DNA from 3 places in the Hominiventricola sp. genome. Region 1 is predicted to be linked to each of the others. Evidence: riboswitches for the same ligand, from Rfam matches in the RefSeq annotation. Region 1 holds a riboswitch; each other region holds the start of a gene.
What was found. Region 1 has a riboswitch for thiamine pyrophosphate ahead of thiD (bifunctional hydroxymethylpyrimidine kinase/phosphomethylpyrimidine kinase). Riboswitches for the same ligand answer to the same signal wherever they lie in the genome.
Positions count from the first base shown of each region.

Region 2: another riboswitch for thiamine pyrophosphate. It lies ahead of thiS (sulfur carrier protein ThiS); the one in region 1 lies ahead of thiD (bifunctional hydroxymethylpyrimidine kinase/phosphomethylpyrimidine kinase).
Region 3: another riboswitch for thiamine pyrophosphate. It lies ahead of thiW (energy coupling factor transporter S component ThiW); the one in region 1 lies ahead of thiD (bifunctional hydroxymethylpyrimidine kinase/phosphomethylpyrimidine kinase).

Region 1 covers NZ_DBLYVB010000001.1:43,027-48,388, reverse strand. Annotated here, with positions in the region: gene gltA (NADPH-dependent glutamate synthase) at 1-536, shown strand, start outside; gene ACZMB2_RS00285 (pseudouridine synthase) at 559-1,158, opposite strand; gene ACZMB2_RS00280 (hypothetical protein) at 1,164-1,622, opposite strand; gene ACZMB2_RS00275 (ATPase) at 1,806-2,411, shown strand; gene ACZMB2_RS00270 (transporter) at 2,356-3,189, opposite strand; gene ACZMB2_RS00265 (M23 family metallopeptidase) at 3,413-3,973, shown strand; TPP riboswitch at 4,045-4,154, shown strand; gene thiD (bifunctional hydroxymethylpyrimidine kinase/phosphomethylpyrimidine kinase) at 4,269-5,078, shown strand; gene tenA (thiaminase II) at 5,075-5,362, shown strand, end outside.
Region 2 covers NZ_DBLYVB010000011.1:41,308-46,669, forward strand. Annotated here, with positions in the region: gene ACZMB2_RS08430 (Crp/Fnr family transcriptional regulator) at 1-482, shown strand, start outside; gene ACZMB2_RS08435 (hypothetical protein) at 504-707, shown strand; gene ACZMB2_RS08440 (lactate utilization protein) at 921-1,547, shown strand; gene ACZMB2_RS08445 (DUF362 domain-containing protein) at 1,568-2,692, shown strand; TPP riboswitch at 2,823-2,931, shown strand; gene thiS (sulfur carrier protein ThiS) at 3,090-3,284, shown strand; gene thiF (sulfur carrier protein ThiS adenylyltransferase ThiF) at 3,290-3,925, shown strand; gene ACZMB2_RS08460 (thiazole synthase) at 3,950-4,714, shown strand; gene thiH (2-iminoacetate synthase ThiH) at 4,727-5,362, shown strand, end outside.
Region 3 covers NZ_DBLYVB010000010.1:24,765-30,126, reverse strand. Annotated here, with positions in the region: gene ACZMB2_RS07885 (thiamine-binding protein) at 1-62, opposite strand, end outside; gene ACZMB2_RS07880 (HAD family hydrolase) at 78-728, opposite strand; gene thiE (thiamine phosphate synthase) at 721-1,380, opposite strand; gene thiM (hydroxyethylthiazole kinase) at 1,367-2,191, opposite strand; gene thiW (energy coupling factor transporter S component ThiW) at 2,207-2,704, opposite strand; TPP riboswitch at 2,805-2,911, opposite strand; gene ACZMB2_RS07860 (hypothetical protein) at 2,965-4,404, opposite strand; gene bsh (choloylglycine hydrolase) at 4,485-5,362, opposite strand, start outside.

The sequences.
Region 1 (5,362 bases):
TCGTTGGTGGTGGTAACGTTGCTATGGATGCTGCACGTACTGCACTGCGTCTTGGCGGCGAGACTCATATCGTATACAGAAGAAGTGAGGAAGAGCTTCCGGCTCGTAAAGAGGAAGTTCATCACGCAAAAGAGGAAGGTATTATCTTTGACCTTCTGACCAATCCGGTAGAGATCATCGTTGATGAGAATGACTGGGTAAAAGGTGTGAAATGTATCAAGATGGAACTGGGTGAGCCGGATGCTTCCGGAAGACGTCGTCCGGTAGAGGTTCCGGGATCTGAGTTCGTAATCGACTGCGATACCGTTGTTATGTCCCTGGGAACTTCCCCGAACCCGCTGATCTCCTCCACAACCAAAGGTCTTGAGATCAATAAGAGAAAATGTATCGTTGCTACCGAAGATACTGGCGCTACCTCCAAAGAGGGCGTTTATGCCGGTGGTGATGCAGTTACCGGAGCAGCTACCGTTATCCTGGCAATGGGCGCAGGTAAAGCAGCAGCAAAAGGTATTCATGAGTATCTGAGCCAGAAATAAAATATAAAAAAACGAGCAGTCTTTAAATAGGCTGCTCATTTTTTATCTCTATCTCTTTATATTCTCCCGGTTTCAGTTTGGGATCCAGAATTAGATCTCCCATGGAAATACGTTTTAATTGAATGACACAGCAGCCGACCACCTTCAACATGCGGCGGATCTGGCGTTTGCGGCCTTCGGAGATGGTGATGGTGCCGAATACCACAGGATGATCAGGAAGGTTATATTTTAATTTTTCCTGCATATCCGGATGGAGATGAGGCACGACTTTAGAGAGGATGGAAGTTCCTGTCACTGTGACAGAGGCACTTGTAGTGGGACGGCCAGAGCCGATGAGCAGGACGCCTTCAGATAATTTCCTGAGTTTTTCTTTGTCCAGGGTTCCAAGAGCAGTAAACTCATAGGTCTTTGACACATGAAAGGCAGGATTGGTCATTTCCTGATTCCAGATACCGTCATCGGTAATCATAAGAAGCCCCTCGGTTTCACGGTCAAGGCGTCCTACAGGAGACAGATGCTCATTTTCCAGGGAATGGAAATAATCCATTACCACTGGAAAACGGTCATCTCTGCGGGCCGTGACACAGCCGAAGGGCTTATTGAACATATAATAGTGTTTCATAAACGCTAACCTTCCGGAAACAGTTCGTTATAATAATGCTCGGCTAATTCTTCAGCATAAGCGTCGTCCAGTTCCGGGAAAGCGAGCATCATGCGTTCTCTCATTAACTCTGTCACCATAAAATATTTCATTTCATTGGTAGTATTCTCATCCAGATCCACAGTCAGAGATTCCGGTGTCAGATTCTCTTTGGCCCAGTCGCTGATTTTTTCTTCCAGGGTAGATTCCTTTGAAATATCGTCCAACATGGATATAGCTTTTTTAAAGGAAAGTCCGGCAACAATCAGGAAAATGAAAAACATAATTTCCATAATGGCAAGAGAAAAAATGCTGAAGGGAAGTTTGATAAATCCAATCAGTGCCAGGGTAATAATCAGAAAGCCACCACTTCCAACTAAAAGAAACGTCCAGGCAGAAGACTTGGTCTCCGACTGCATATCTTTTGCAGATCTATGTGTGCTCATGTGAAATTCCTCCTCTGTATGTCATTCCTGTATTTTATTATAACCGAAAGCTTTCCGAGATTCAATCCACAAAGAGATCTTGCGTAAATTCCAGTATTCGGGTATAATCGTAAGATAAAGTACGAAAGAATTTTTGCATATTTCCGGAGGACGGATTTGAATAAATCAAAGGAGCTTAAAGGTATGAGCAACAGCAGAATTGAACAGATTATCGAGGAAATGGAAGACTATATTGATACTTGTAAAGGACCGCTTTTCTCCTCAGGAGATAAGATTGTCGTAGAGCGTGAGCGGATGGAGGAGCTTTTAAGAGAACTTCGTCTGAAGACACCGGAGGAGATCAAACGTTATCAGAAGATTCTGGCAAATAAAGATGCGATTTTGGCAGATGCACAGCAGAAAGCAGAAGCAATTATTGCGCAGGCAAACATTCAGAATCAGGAACTGGTCAATGAGCATGAGATTATGCAGCAGGCTTATGAGCAGGCAAATCAGGTGATTGAGATGGCTACGAATCAGGCTCAGGAGATTCTGGATAATGCAACCAGAGATGCTAATGAGATTCGCCGCGGAGCCATTCAATATACAGACGATATGCTGGCAAATCTGCAGGAGATGGTACAGAATGTAGTGGAAAATTCCAACAGTCGTTATACGGCATTGATGCAGAATTTCCAGGATTTCTATAATACAATTATTAGCAACCGTGAGGAGCTTGCACCGGAGACATCCGTTAAGACAGAGGAGGAAGCGTCAGTAAAAGAATCGGAGTCAGAAGCGCAAGAATAATCCGGCCAGTCAGCCAGGAACGCATAGTCAGCGTCGTGTCATGAAGAACACTGCTGGTCTGCGCCCAGATGCTGAAACCGCCAAAAGAAGCGCAGGCACAGGCACATGCAGTCATGAGTCTTGTGGAACAGCCGGTTAAGGCTGTGATCTGGTGGATTCCACAGCTGATTTCCAGAAGGGAACTGATCAGAGCAGCAATAGGAGTCGGAAGGGGCAATAGCTGCATCATTCGGACCAGGATGGAAAATAGAACAATATAGCCGCCCAACTTAGCGACTGTGGCGAAGCTGTCCATCATACAGGCATCCAGCATCGGAAATTGCATCCGGCGCAGAGGTGCCTGTTTTTTATTACCTGTATCAGAAAAATGATAAAAAGGGCGTGAACAGATACCATACAGAAGAGGCATGGCATAGAAGAAGACGCAGAGTGCCCATGGCACTTTCGTGCATCCCAGCTTTTTCAGACAAATGTAATTGATAAAAAAACTGGGGCTGACATTATTGCAGAATCCAAGGAGATAGGTGCCTTCTTCTTTGGAAATATGCTGCTCACGAACCAGATCTGCAGTGACTTTGGCACCCATGGGAAATCCACAGAGAAATCCCATAAGAACTGCGTAGCAGCCGTCTTCAGAGATACGGAAGATTTTGCGAAAAAATGGCGCGTAGAGTCGGTTCAGATATCGGAACAGCCCGGTCTTTACCATCAGGGCTGAAACGATCAGGAAGGGAAGCAAAGAAGGCAATACAGAAGTGTACCACAGAGTGAGGCCCAAGGAACAGCCTTCCGTTGTCTGCACTGGATGGGTAAAGAAAAGTAATAGGAAACAGAGAGGAAGGAAAACGGAAAGTATCTTTTTCAAGGGCACCCCATATAATGAACTAATTCTTTACAATGTATGGGGCAGGTGAAAAAATATGAATCCTTTTCGGCAAATGGCCTGCCTTGGACTGCTGATTTTGCTGCTGTGCTGCGGAATTCAATTTGAAAGAGAATGGATGGACGATGGGGAACCGGAGCAGACAGCACTGGAACAGTATCAGACCCAGGTGGAAACCGTCTGGAAAGAACTTGTTTATTTCCCGGTACCGGAATCATCGGTGAATCAAAAGGCAGTCATCCGGTTTGAAAATACCTGGCAAACGGAGCGGCATTACGGCGGAAAACGAAAGCATGAGGGGATTGATCTGATGGCAGAACCTGATAAAAGCGGATACTTTCCGGTGCTGAGCATGACAGATGGAACCATTGAGCAGGTGGGATGGTTGGAAAAGGGAGGCTGGCGGATTGGAATCCGGTCTATAGGTGGTAATTATTACTATTATGCACATTTTCATTCCTATATCAAAGACTGGAAAAGGGGAGATCCGGTGAAGGCCGGGGATTTGCTGGGGTATATGGGAGATTCGGGGTACGGACCGGAAGGAACGACGGGGCAGTTCCCGGTGCATCTTCATCTGGGGATCTATCTTCCAGCTGCGGGAAAAGGCGAGCAGGCCATCAACCCTTACTGGATGCTCCGCTATCTGGAAAACAAAAGGCTTTCATACATATATTAACGTGACGGTATAAGAAGAAAACTTGACATCCTCCCTTACTTGTCGTATAGTAAAAAAGCAAAGTGAATAGAAAATAAGTACCGGGGAGCCTGCGGAAACGGGCTGAGATCTGACTGACACCGTCAGGACCCGTATACCTGATTTGGATCATGCCAACGTAGGAAGTAACTGTGAAAAGATAGAGAAGTGGAAGTACGCTGGTATTTCCACTTTTTTTATCGCCTGCGGCGGTACATTGGGGGCACCACCTTGCATCGCCTAACAAAAGTTATTGATGCCTGAAAGGAGAATTTTTATGAAGACAGCATTAACAATCGCCGGAAGTGATTCCAGCGGAGGCGCCGGTATCCAGGCTGACTTAAAGACCATGATTGCAAACGGGGTATATGCCATGACTGCAATTACGGCTCTGACAGCACAGAACACCACCGGCGTCCAGGGAATTTTCGAGGTAACCCCGGAATTCCTGGAACAGCAGATCGACAGCGTATTTACGGATATCCGTCCGGACGCAGTGAAGATCGGCATGGTTTCTTCTGTGGGACTGATCGAGTCCATCGCAAAGAAACTGAAACAGTATGAAGCAGAAAATATCGTAGTGGACCCGGTTATGGTGGCAACCAGCGGATCAAGACTCATCAGCGAGGACGCCATTGGTGCATTAAAAGAGCTTTTACTGCCCATGGCGACGGTTCTGACTCCGAATATTCCGGAGACGGAAGTTCTCTCCGGAATGGAAGTAAAGACCGCGAATGACATGATTGCAGCAGCAAAATATATCAGTGAGACCTATCACTGTGCCGTACTCTGCAAGGGTGGACATCAGTTAAATGATGCCAATGACCTTCTGTACCGGAATGGCGATTATAAATGGTTCAATGGTAAACGGATCGACAACCCGAATACCCATGGTACCGGATGTACGCTGTCCAGCGCTATTGCCTCCAATCTGGCAAAAGGCTATGATCTGGACACCGCAGTGGAGCGCGCAAAAGCTTATATCTCCGGCGCTCTGGCAGCCATGCTTGATCTGGGACAGGGTTCCGGCCCCATGGATCACGGATTTGATTTTCGTGGAAAAGGATTTGCGGAGGAAAAGGCATGACCGTTACAGAACGTCTTTTAAAAGACACAGAATCTATCTGGGCAGAATACCATCAGCACCCCTTTGTACAGGGGATTGCCGACGGAACTCTGGATAAAGAAAAATTCAAATATTATATGATACAGGACTATCTGTATCTTCTTGATTATACGAAAGTATTTGCTATTGGCGTTGCAAAGGCGAAGGACATGGAGTTTATGAAACGCTTTGCAAATTCCACCCATGCTATTTTAGATGGAGAGATGGATATTCACAGAAGCTACATGGCACGCCTTGGCATCACG
Region 2 (5,362 bases), on a different contig from region 1:
ACTGCTGTGATGAGGAAGGCAACGAGTATATGATTGATGAACTGAAAAAAGATGCAGTCTTTGGAGAACCATTTCTTCTCCCTACGGACTTTCAGCATTATTATGTGAAGGCGGAAGAAGAAACCAGAGTAATGTTTATCGATTATGAGCATGTGATCAAACGGTGTGAGAATGCATGCTGGCATCACAGTCAGTTGGTCAGCAATCTCTTTCAGATGACTGCCCTGCAGTCCCGGAAGCAGATGGAACGGATTTATGTGTTGTCCAGATCCACCACAAGAAAGAAAATTCTGGCGTATTTGAATCACCTTTCTGCAGAAAAGAACAGTCGGAAGATCCATCTTCCCATGTCCTACACAGCACTGGCTCAGTATTTGAGTGTGGATCGCAGCGCTATGACGCGGGAACTGAAAAATCTGGAGGATGAGGGAGTACTGAAAAAAGACGGACGGGAGATTTTGCTTCTGCAGAGGCATGTCTGACTATGAAAAATCTATGCATTGTTGAAAAAATTAGAAAACTATCCCTATGCCCAGAAGCCGAAGATCGCCCGTGCCATCGGAGAGGTCAACCGTTTTTACGAGAACAGTAAAAAGAAGATGATTCTCATTACGCCGGGACGGATCGGAACTTCTTCTCCGGAGCTTGGCGTTCCGATTACTTATGCGGAAATGAGTCGATTTTCGGAGAAGAGCTTGGATCGGTAATAAAAGTATTTGATACCTCTGATATGAATCTGGTGTTGGGAATGGATGCCATTACCCAGGAAGTCATCTGCGGATATATGGACGAAGAAGCAGACTCCTGATTGATTAAAAGACAGGTTTTTGATAAAATGTAACTATTCAGAGCCATGCAAAACTGCGTAGCAGCGATTTTGTGAATGGGGTTCTGAATAGTTACGACAGGAGGATGTATCTATGGACGAAAATATGTTTAAAAGAAATGTCTGTCTGGCACAGACGGTCATCAAAGGACTTGAGTCTCGCAATATGTCCGGTTATTATGCTGCAAATAAGGAAGAAGCACTGAAAAAGGCACTGGAGCTGATTCCGGAAGGCAGTAAAATTGCCATGGGTGGATGTATGAGTGCACACGAAATCGGATTGATCAAAGCTCTGGAAGAAGGCAATTATCATTATTTGGATCGTGCAAAGATGGAGCCAAGAGAAGGTCTTATGGCTGCTTATGATGCAGATGTATTTCTTTCCAGTGCCAATGCCATGACCAGTGATGGTATTCTGGTGAATATTGATGGAAATGCCAACCGCGTATCCTGTATCGCGCAGGGACCGAGGAAAGTCGTTTTCATTGTTGGCATGAATAAAGTCTGTGATGACCTTGACAGTGCCATGAAACGTGCCAGAAATGTGGCAGCACCGGCAAACACACAAAGATTTGACATCAAAACTCCGTGTAAGGAAAAAGGAAAATGTTTTGACTGCAAATCTCCGGATACGATCTGCTGTCAATTCCTGATTACCAGATATTCCAGACATACCGATCGCATTCATGTGATTCTGGTAAATGATACGTTGGGATTCTAAGGATAGGAGAGAAATATAAGATGGAGAAATCAACTGTTTATTTTACGGATTTCCGGTGTCCGGTAGGCACCAGCCAGCTGGATAAGCTGAAAAAGCTCTGTATCGCAGCCGGAATCAAAGACATTGACATGGATGGAAAGTTTGTGGCAATTAAGATGCACTTCGGTGAGCTTGGAAATATGGCCTTCCTTCGTCCGAACTATGCGAAGGTAGTGGCTGATCTCTGTAAAGAGCAGGGGGGAATGCCGTTTTTGACGGACTGCAATACCCTGTATCCGGGAAGCAGAAAAAATGCACTGGAGCACCTGGATTGTGCAAATCTTAACGGATTTAACACGATTACGACGGGATGTCAGATTATCATTGGAGATGGACTTCGCGGAACCGATGAAGTAGAAGTCCCGGTTGTGAACGGGGAATACTGCAAAACAGCCCTTATTGGACATGCAATCATGGATGCGGACATTTTCATCAGTCTGAGTCATTTCAAAGGACATGAGACAACCGGATTTGGCGGAGCTCTTAAAAATATTGGTATGGGCTGCGGAAGCCGTGCCGGAAAAATGCAGCAGCACGCAAGCGGAAAACCGGCAATCAACGAAGAAGTCTGTCGTGGCTGCCGCCGTTGTGCAAAAGAATGCGGCAGTGATGCAATTACCTATGTCAACAAAAAAGCAGTGATTGATTATGATAAATGTAAAGGCTGCGGCCGTTGTATCGGAGCCTGCAGTTACGATGCAGTCTACAATCCGAACAGCAGTGCCAATGAGCTTCTCGACCGCAAAATGGCAGAGTATGCACAGGCTGTCTGTCATGGCCGTCCGCATTTCCATATTGCACTGGTGCAGGATATCAGCCCCAATTGTGACTGCCATGGCGAGAACGATGCCCCGATCCTTCCGGATATCGGAATGTTCGCAAGCTTCGATCCGGTGGCACTGGATCAGGCATGTGCGGATGCCTGCCTGAAAGCAACCCCGATTGAAAACAGCCAGCTGGGCGAGCATCTGGCAGAGCCGGGATGGCATTGTCACCACGATCATTTCAAAGACTCCAACCCGAATATTGAGTGGAAAGCAACCCTCGATCAGGCAGAGAAGATCGGCCTTGGAACGAGAGCTTATGAGTTGAAGAGAATTAGATAAACACAAGATTCTGATCTTGTAGTGAGGATAGGGAAGATTTCGGTGATTATGATTTGTTTACAGCAGGTATTTCGAAAGAATTTACAAGATGTGGAAATCTCTTGCAAATCTCCTGAAACTTCTGTATAATATTTTTCAAATAGGGAGCTCAAATAAATGGGCTGAGAGTAGACTTGATTAGTCTTGACCTGGAACCTGATTTGGATAATGCCAACGTAGGGAAATACATGTCGCGAATGGATGGACGTATGTGCCGTTGCTCTCTGTTTTGTGTGAACTGGGGGCACCACTTTTCACAGAGTACTTACAGGCGCCGGATGACACTAAAAGTGTGTCATTCGGTGCCTTTTTTGTGTGCTTGGAGATTAAGGTGTTAAAACGTGAAAGGAGAAACAGGATGGTAAAAATCAATGGAGAAGAAAAGGAGATTGCCGGAAAGAATCTTCTGGAATTTTTAAAAGAGACCGGATTTGGGCCGGAACGGGTAGTGGTGGAACGGAATCTCATGATCATTCCAAAAGACCAGCTGGGCAATGTGACCATTCAGGATGAGGATGTCATTGAAGTTCTTAGGTTTGTAGGAGGAGGCTGAAAAAAATGGGAGAACTCATTTCGCAGGAAGAACTGGACCGGGCCTTTGATGCCCGTTTTTCCAAAGAAATGCAGGTGAAGCTTCGCAGTGCCAAGGTAGCGATAGCGGGACTTGGCGGACTGGGATCAAATATTGCAGTGATGTTAGCAAGAAGCGGGATTGGAAAGCTTCTGCTGGTGGATTTTGATGTAGTGGATGTGACGAACCTGAATCGCCAGATGTATTTTATTCCGCAGCTTGGAAAACCGAAGGCAGAGGCACTGCCGGAGATTTTGCGTCAGATCAATCCCTATCTTACCTATGAATCTGTATGCGTGAAGGTGATACCGGAGAATGTAAAGGAACTGTTTTCAGATTATTCCATTGTCTGTGAGGCCTTTGATAAGCCGGATCAGAAGGCGATGCTTGTGCGGGAACTATTGACTCAGTGCCCGGAGACGACAGTGGTATCAGGAAACGGTATGGCAGGTTATGGAGATACCAATGAAATCCGCACGCAGCAGATGATGAGAAGGCTTTATGTGTGTGGGGATCAAAGTACGGATGTGGGCAATGGAATCGGACTGGTTGCACCGAGGGTGGCAGCCTGTGCTGCCCATGAAGCAAACAAAGTACTGCAGCTGATTATGCAGACTGAATGATAAAAAGAAAAGAGGAAAAAAGAAATGGAAGATAAATTTGTATTAGGTGGAAAAGAGTTTAAGAGCCGTTTTATCCTTGGTTCTGGAAAATATAATCTGAATTTGATTAAAGCGGCCGTAGAACAGGGCGGCGCAGAGATTATCACCCTTGCACTGCGTCGGGCAAATACCCAGGAGAGTGAGAATATTCTGGATTTTATTCCGGAAGGAGTGACACTGCTTCCAAATACATCAGGAGCAAGAACAGCTGAGGAGGCTGTCCGGATCGCCAGACTGAGCAGAGCTATGGGATGTGGAGATTTTGTCAAAGTGGAGATCATGCGGGATGCGAAATATCTGTTTCCGGATAATTACGAAACAGTGAAGGCAACGGAGATTCTGGCAAAAGAAGGATTTGTGGTACTTCCGTATATGAACCCGGATTTAAATGTGGCAAGAGATCTTCAGAATGCAGGTGCAGCAGCGGTGATGCCGCTGGCAGCACCTATTGGAAGCAACAAGGGACTGGCAACCAAAGCCATGATCCAGGTGCTCATTGATGAAATTGATCTTCCGATTATTGTGGATGCCGGTATCGGAAAACCGTCCCAGGCATGTGAAGCAATGGAGATGGGAGCAGCTGCTATTATGGCAAATACCGCAATTGCTACTGCTGGAGATGTGCCGGAGATGGCAGCAGCCTTCAAGCTGGCAATCGAGGCAGGAAGAAAAGCGTATCTGACCGGTATGGGAAGAGTGCTTGCAAGAGGCGGCAGTGCATCTGATCCGCTGACTGGATTTCTGCGTTAGGAGGCGTGTATTATGAATGAAGAAAATCAGGTATATTTTGTAGACAGTGACAAGCTGCCACAGGCTGCACTGGACAGAAAACACCGTCTGGAGCAGGATCCGTCTTTCAGAACCAATCATATGGAATATATGGAAGGAATGCAGGTCATTGAGTCCGATATTAAAGATAAAGTGCTGAAAGCAATGGATGAATTTGACTATGATGCCTATACAGCAGCAGATGTAGAGAGGGCGCTTTCTCATGAATCCTGTTCCATCGAAGATTTCAAAGCACTTTTATCCCCGGCGGCAGCCCCTTATCTGGAGCAGATGGCGAGAAAAGCAGAAGAGATTACCAAAAATCATTTTGGAAATACCGTTTATATTTTCACACCATTGTACATTGCCAACTACTGCCAGAACTACTGCATTTATTGTGGATTTAACTGTTACAACAATATCCGCCGGAAAAAACTGACGTTTGAAGAAATTGAGCATGAGATACAGGTTATCGCGAAGACCGGAATGGAAGAGATTCTGATGCTTACCGGTGAGAGCCGTGCCTATTCTGATGTAACATATATTGGAGAGGCGGTAAAGATTGCGAGAAAGTATTTTAAAAATATCGGAATTGAGATTTATCCGGTGAATGTGGATGAATACCAGTAT
Region 3 (5,362 bases), on a different contig from region 1:
ATTCTGCAAAGCTCCTGATCATTTTCTGCCGATGGCAGTACCTGAATTGCTACACTTGTCATATCTTTCTTCTCCTTTTACAAATCCGCTGCCGCAGACTTCCAGTCTTCTATCACTTCATCTGCCAGCCGTTTCATCTTCTCCCAGCAGTCTGTGTTACTCTCATCCTGAACACCTGCCACATAAAATCCTGCCCGTTTTGCCGTCTCTGCCGCATAGATGGCATCTTCATAAACAGCCGTCTCTGCCGCTTTTGCACCCATCCGTCTTATGGATTCCAGATAGACATCCGGCTGCTTCTTTCCTGCCCCTACAGTCTCGCAGGAGAGTAGAAATTCAAAATCAGCAAGAACATCAAGACGTTCCAGACAGGCTTTCATGAGCGGTTCTGCTGTGGCTGATGCCACGCACATACGGACTCCCGCTGCCTTTAATTTTGTTAAATATTCCTTTACTCCTGGTTTCAGCGGGATATCATTCCGGTAATGTTCATCCATCATGGTATTCATATCCGCTGCCACGCTCTCCGGTGTTCCCAAAAGACCATATTCGCTGATAAAAAGTGCTGCTGACTCTGTCATCGTCATAGGCTTGATACGTTCCAGAATCTCTGCTGACACTTTTTTCACCCCATGGCTTTCCAGATATTCAAAAGCCAGACGCTTCCAGAATCCCATGGAATCTACCAGGGTTCCGTCCATATCAAAAATTGCATACGGCTTATTCATGGCTCACCATCTCTGCTGCCAGTGTTTTCAGATGCTCTGTAGCTGCTCCCGGATCCTTCGCTGCAAAAATGGCAGATACTACTGCAACTCCGTCCACGCCACATCCAGAGAGTTCTTCCACATTGGAAGCGTTAATGCCGCCGATGGCTACCACCGGAATGGATACAGAGCTGCTGATCTCTTTTAACTTTTCTTTGGAAAGATTTCTTGCATTTTTCTTGGTACTGGTTCCAAACACAGCACCGACACCAATATAGTCTGCACCTGCTTTTTCTGCAGCCTGTGCTTCTTCTACGGTTCCGGCGGAAATTCCCAGAATTTTATCCGGACCGATCATGGCACGGATATCTCTTCCCTTAATATCGGACTGGCCCACATGGACGCCGTCTGCATCAATGTCGATGGCAATCTCCACGCTGTCATTTACCACAAAAGGCACATGATACTGGGCACACAGGCCTTTCAGTTCCTCTGCTTCCTGCTCAAAGGTTCCCTCATCCAGGTCTTTCTCCCGGATCTGCAGAAATGTTGCCCCATGCTCCAGCACATTTTTGCATACATCTGTCAGTTTTTCGCCTTCCTTTAACCACATCCGGTCGGTTACTGCATAAAGCAGCATGGATTTCCGGATCTCTTCTTTAGAGTATTTCATATTGCATTCCCTCCACCAATTGTTCTTCTGTCATATTAAATACAGCATCAATCAAATCTGTCCGGAATGTAGCATTGCCTGTTCCGTTCTTGATACGGCGTGCCTCTGCCACCTCTCCGCTGATTCCCATCACGCTCATGGCTGCCACTGTTGCCGTAAAGCAGTCTTCCGACATGGCTCCGCAAAATGCGCCGATCATGGAAGTCAGCATACAGCCGCTGCCCGTAATCCTCGCCATAGTTGCACATCCATTTCTGAGGACTGCCGTTTCTTTCCCATCGGATACCAGATCCAGCTTTCCTGAAACAGCAATGACACTTCCCGTGCGTTCCGCAAGTGCCCGCACCATCTCTGCTGCTTCTTTGAGATTCTCTTCCGTAATCTTATCAAGGGCACTTACATCCACACCACTTCCGGCGGTCTGCTGTCCTGCCAGATAACGGATCTCTGACGCATTTCCACGAATGGAGCTGAACTTCACTTCTTTTAACAATTCTGCTGCCACTTCTCTTCGAAGGCTCGTTCCACCTGCTGCTACCGGATCCAGAACAACCGGACGACCAAGCTTGTTCATCTCTTTTCCGGCCAGAATCATGGACGGGGCATCTTCAATGGCTCCCATATTGCAGACCAGTGCCCGGGCATTTCTGGCTGCCTCTGCCGCCTCCCGGACGTCATGCGCCATAGACGGAGAGCCGCCTGCTGCCAAAATGATATTTGCACAGTCATTGACCGTCACAAAATTGGTAATGCACTGCACCAGCGGTTCCTTTTCCCGCACCAGATGTAATGCCTCTGCATACTTGTTCATAAAACCTTTGTCTCCTTACGCCAGCTCATTCTGCATCCGTCCAAGCACAGCCGTTTTCTTTAAGATCACCAGGATTGCCACACCCATAGCTGCTCCTACCACTGCAGACGGGGTATAGAACGGAATATAGTAAAACGGGGACTGGGCATCCAGTCCGTAGAACATCTTCATCAAAGGATAAGAAGACATGGCTCCGAAAAATCCGGTTCCGATGACTTCTCCAATCCATACCAGATAAATATTTTTCGTCTTCTTATAAATCAGGCCTCCCAGAATCGGTCCATAGATTGCTCCGGTAACTGCCTGAATGGTACGGCCGGACAACATTCTCATAATGCCGCATAAAAGGGCTGCCGCGAATCCATACCAAGGGCCTACCAGAACCGCTGCAATGACATCCACGCAGTGCTGGAACGGTGCCATGGCCGGGAAATAGACAAAGGTGTTCAGGACGAAGGCCAGACAGGCCAGCATGGCAGTCAGTGCCATTTTTTTAGTTACATTTTTCTGCATATTCATTCACTCCTCTTTTGCTCAAACAAGGGAAACCTGATGACCAACACCTGACTTTTTACTGACAAAAAAGGAGGCTCCTGTATCGGTGCCTCCTGTAAAATCATATTCGATGACTTCCTACGACGGCATTATCCGTATCAGGTTAAAGGGTCGAAGGTCATTCCTTCCTCTCAGCCTGTCACACAAGCTCCCCTGTTCTCTTTCTGCTGTCTATTTTACCCCTGTACAGTAGGAAATGCAAGTCCTATTCATTTTTCTTACCCTGCATAGGGCAGCGCTTCAAACAGATCATTCTCCGACACACCGCCTATGGTTCCTGCATAAAATCCGTCTGCCTCAAGGTCCACCGTCAGACTTCCTGCCGTTCCATCCTCCAGTTCAAAGCCAAAGGTACCGTCTTCAGAGTAACTGGTCGGGGTAATCACATCTCCTGCATTTAAGGTGGCATTGGAGCCTTCTATTCTGCAGGACACGGAACCTTTAACACTTAGTTTCACATCCGATGCATGATTGAAAAGATACGTATCTCCATCCGGCGTCAGTTTGTCATCCACAATATGATAAGTTCTGGTGCCGCCATAAGTGCCCAGCACATCCACCTTGGATGTAATCTCGATACCGTCTGCCGGATTGGAAGGAACTTTTTCAATGCTTCCGTCCTGCTGGGAAACCGCGAACTTTTCCCCATCCATTTTCACCAGATAGGTTGTCGCATAATCATTATAGGTACGTGTTTCCGCCAGCACATAGTACTGTCCATTCAGCTTCAATGCATAGATATCTCCCACGGCCAGCGTCTCTGCATCCAGTTCAAAACTGTTAGAGCCATACTGGGCGGTTACGCTGATCATATCATCATTTTCTTTGGGATCGGATGTTACCAATGTAAATTCCTGGCCGTCAATCTCCACCGGAATATTGGCTTCCAGCTTCGTCACATTGGAATCCATCGTAGCCGGAGTACCGATAGCGTCCATAAGCGGGGTCCAGTCAAGGACGGCATACTGCTCCGTATAAGAATCAATCATTGCCTGCGCGGTCTCTTCATCCGTCGGCGTATCATTGCTCACATCCCAGTCATCATCCACGGAAGTAAACCATGGATTCTGCTCATCTGCTCCTGCGTCATAAATGACCGACTGCTGAATAGAAAGTTCTCCATTTTCTACGATATAATACAGCCATCCGGAACTTGCTGCACCGTTGGAACCTTCATTGGCAATGATCACAGCACCCGCCTCATCTTCCACCAGATAATATCGGTTTCTCTCCTGACTGGTAAACAGCTGCTTTGCCGCATCTCCGTCCATAGTATAAGCATCCAGAATCATCCGGTTCACCGGTTCTTCCGTATCTGTTTCACCAATCAGTAATTCCAGCTGTCCGTCCTGATCAAGATCGTATAACGTATAACCTACTGACACCATAGTGGCCAGATTACTGTAATTATGCTCATAGATCTGGTCATAATCCCACTGTTCCTCTATCAGTGACCGATAGTCGTCGATAATCCCTTCGTAGGCTTCCGTCATACCATCATCCATCACTTCCGGTTTTGCTTCTTCCGGTTCTGTATTTTCCGTGGTATCCCCCGCATTTTCTGTATCCTGCGCTGTCTGATCTGCATTGTTTCCACATGCTGTCAACATGGACATTCCAAGCATCAATACACATAAAATCGCAATTCTCTTTTTCATAAGATCCTCCTTCATGAAATTACCTTCATTTTGGTATCCTCATTTTACTACACAGGAGGTATTTGTCCACTTAAGATTTCTTAATTTTGATACCGGATCTCTGTCTTCTGCAACATAGGATAACTGACCACTTCCATTCCTTCAAGATCCTCTGCATGCATGCTGACTGCCGTGATCTGCGGATTCTCATAGGTGGTATAATAGTAAACACCTTTGCTGGTGTTGCAGCAGGAAGTATAAATCGTAATCTCATACTTTCCTTCCGCCACTTCGCAGCAGCCTCTCTGCTGGTCTACAGAACCAAGGATATGGAAAAACTGGCTGACGCTCTCTTCCTCTGTATCTCCTGACCTGGAATTAAGTCTCGTAAATGCCACTCTTGCAAAGCGGGATGTGGAAGACAAATCTCCCGGAAGTCCCAGTGCTCCCATGCCTCTGCTGTACATATCAAGCGGCAGCTCTTTGGAAAACTGATTCTCTGGCTGCTTCGGAGAAAGATTCCTATACTGATTCAGCAAAAACATCTGCTGAGGGAACGGAGGATTGTTGGTAAGCACCCCTGCCGGATTATCATAGACATGGAATCCATCCTTCATAGATTCCACCACAATACAGCCATTTTTATCCGCAATGATCCAGTGAAGCTGTGCAGAAGGAAGCTGATCACTGAATGAGATTCCTGTCAGATTCATTTTCCCAAGTGCTGCTTTTGCCTCTTCCACAGTCGCACATCTGGAAAGGATCCAGGGGATAAACTCATACTGGGCTACATTCTCTTTCTCTTTTGTTTCCTCTGCATAAGCTGCATTTCCCACAAAATTCAGACCAGCCATACCAAGACCTTTTTCATTGGCTGCATCATAGTAAAGCGGATATCCGTCCGCCATATGTGCCATACCGATCATTGCATAATGCTGCTCCATCACACCTGCATAATGAAAGTGAATGGGATAGTTCC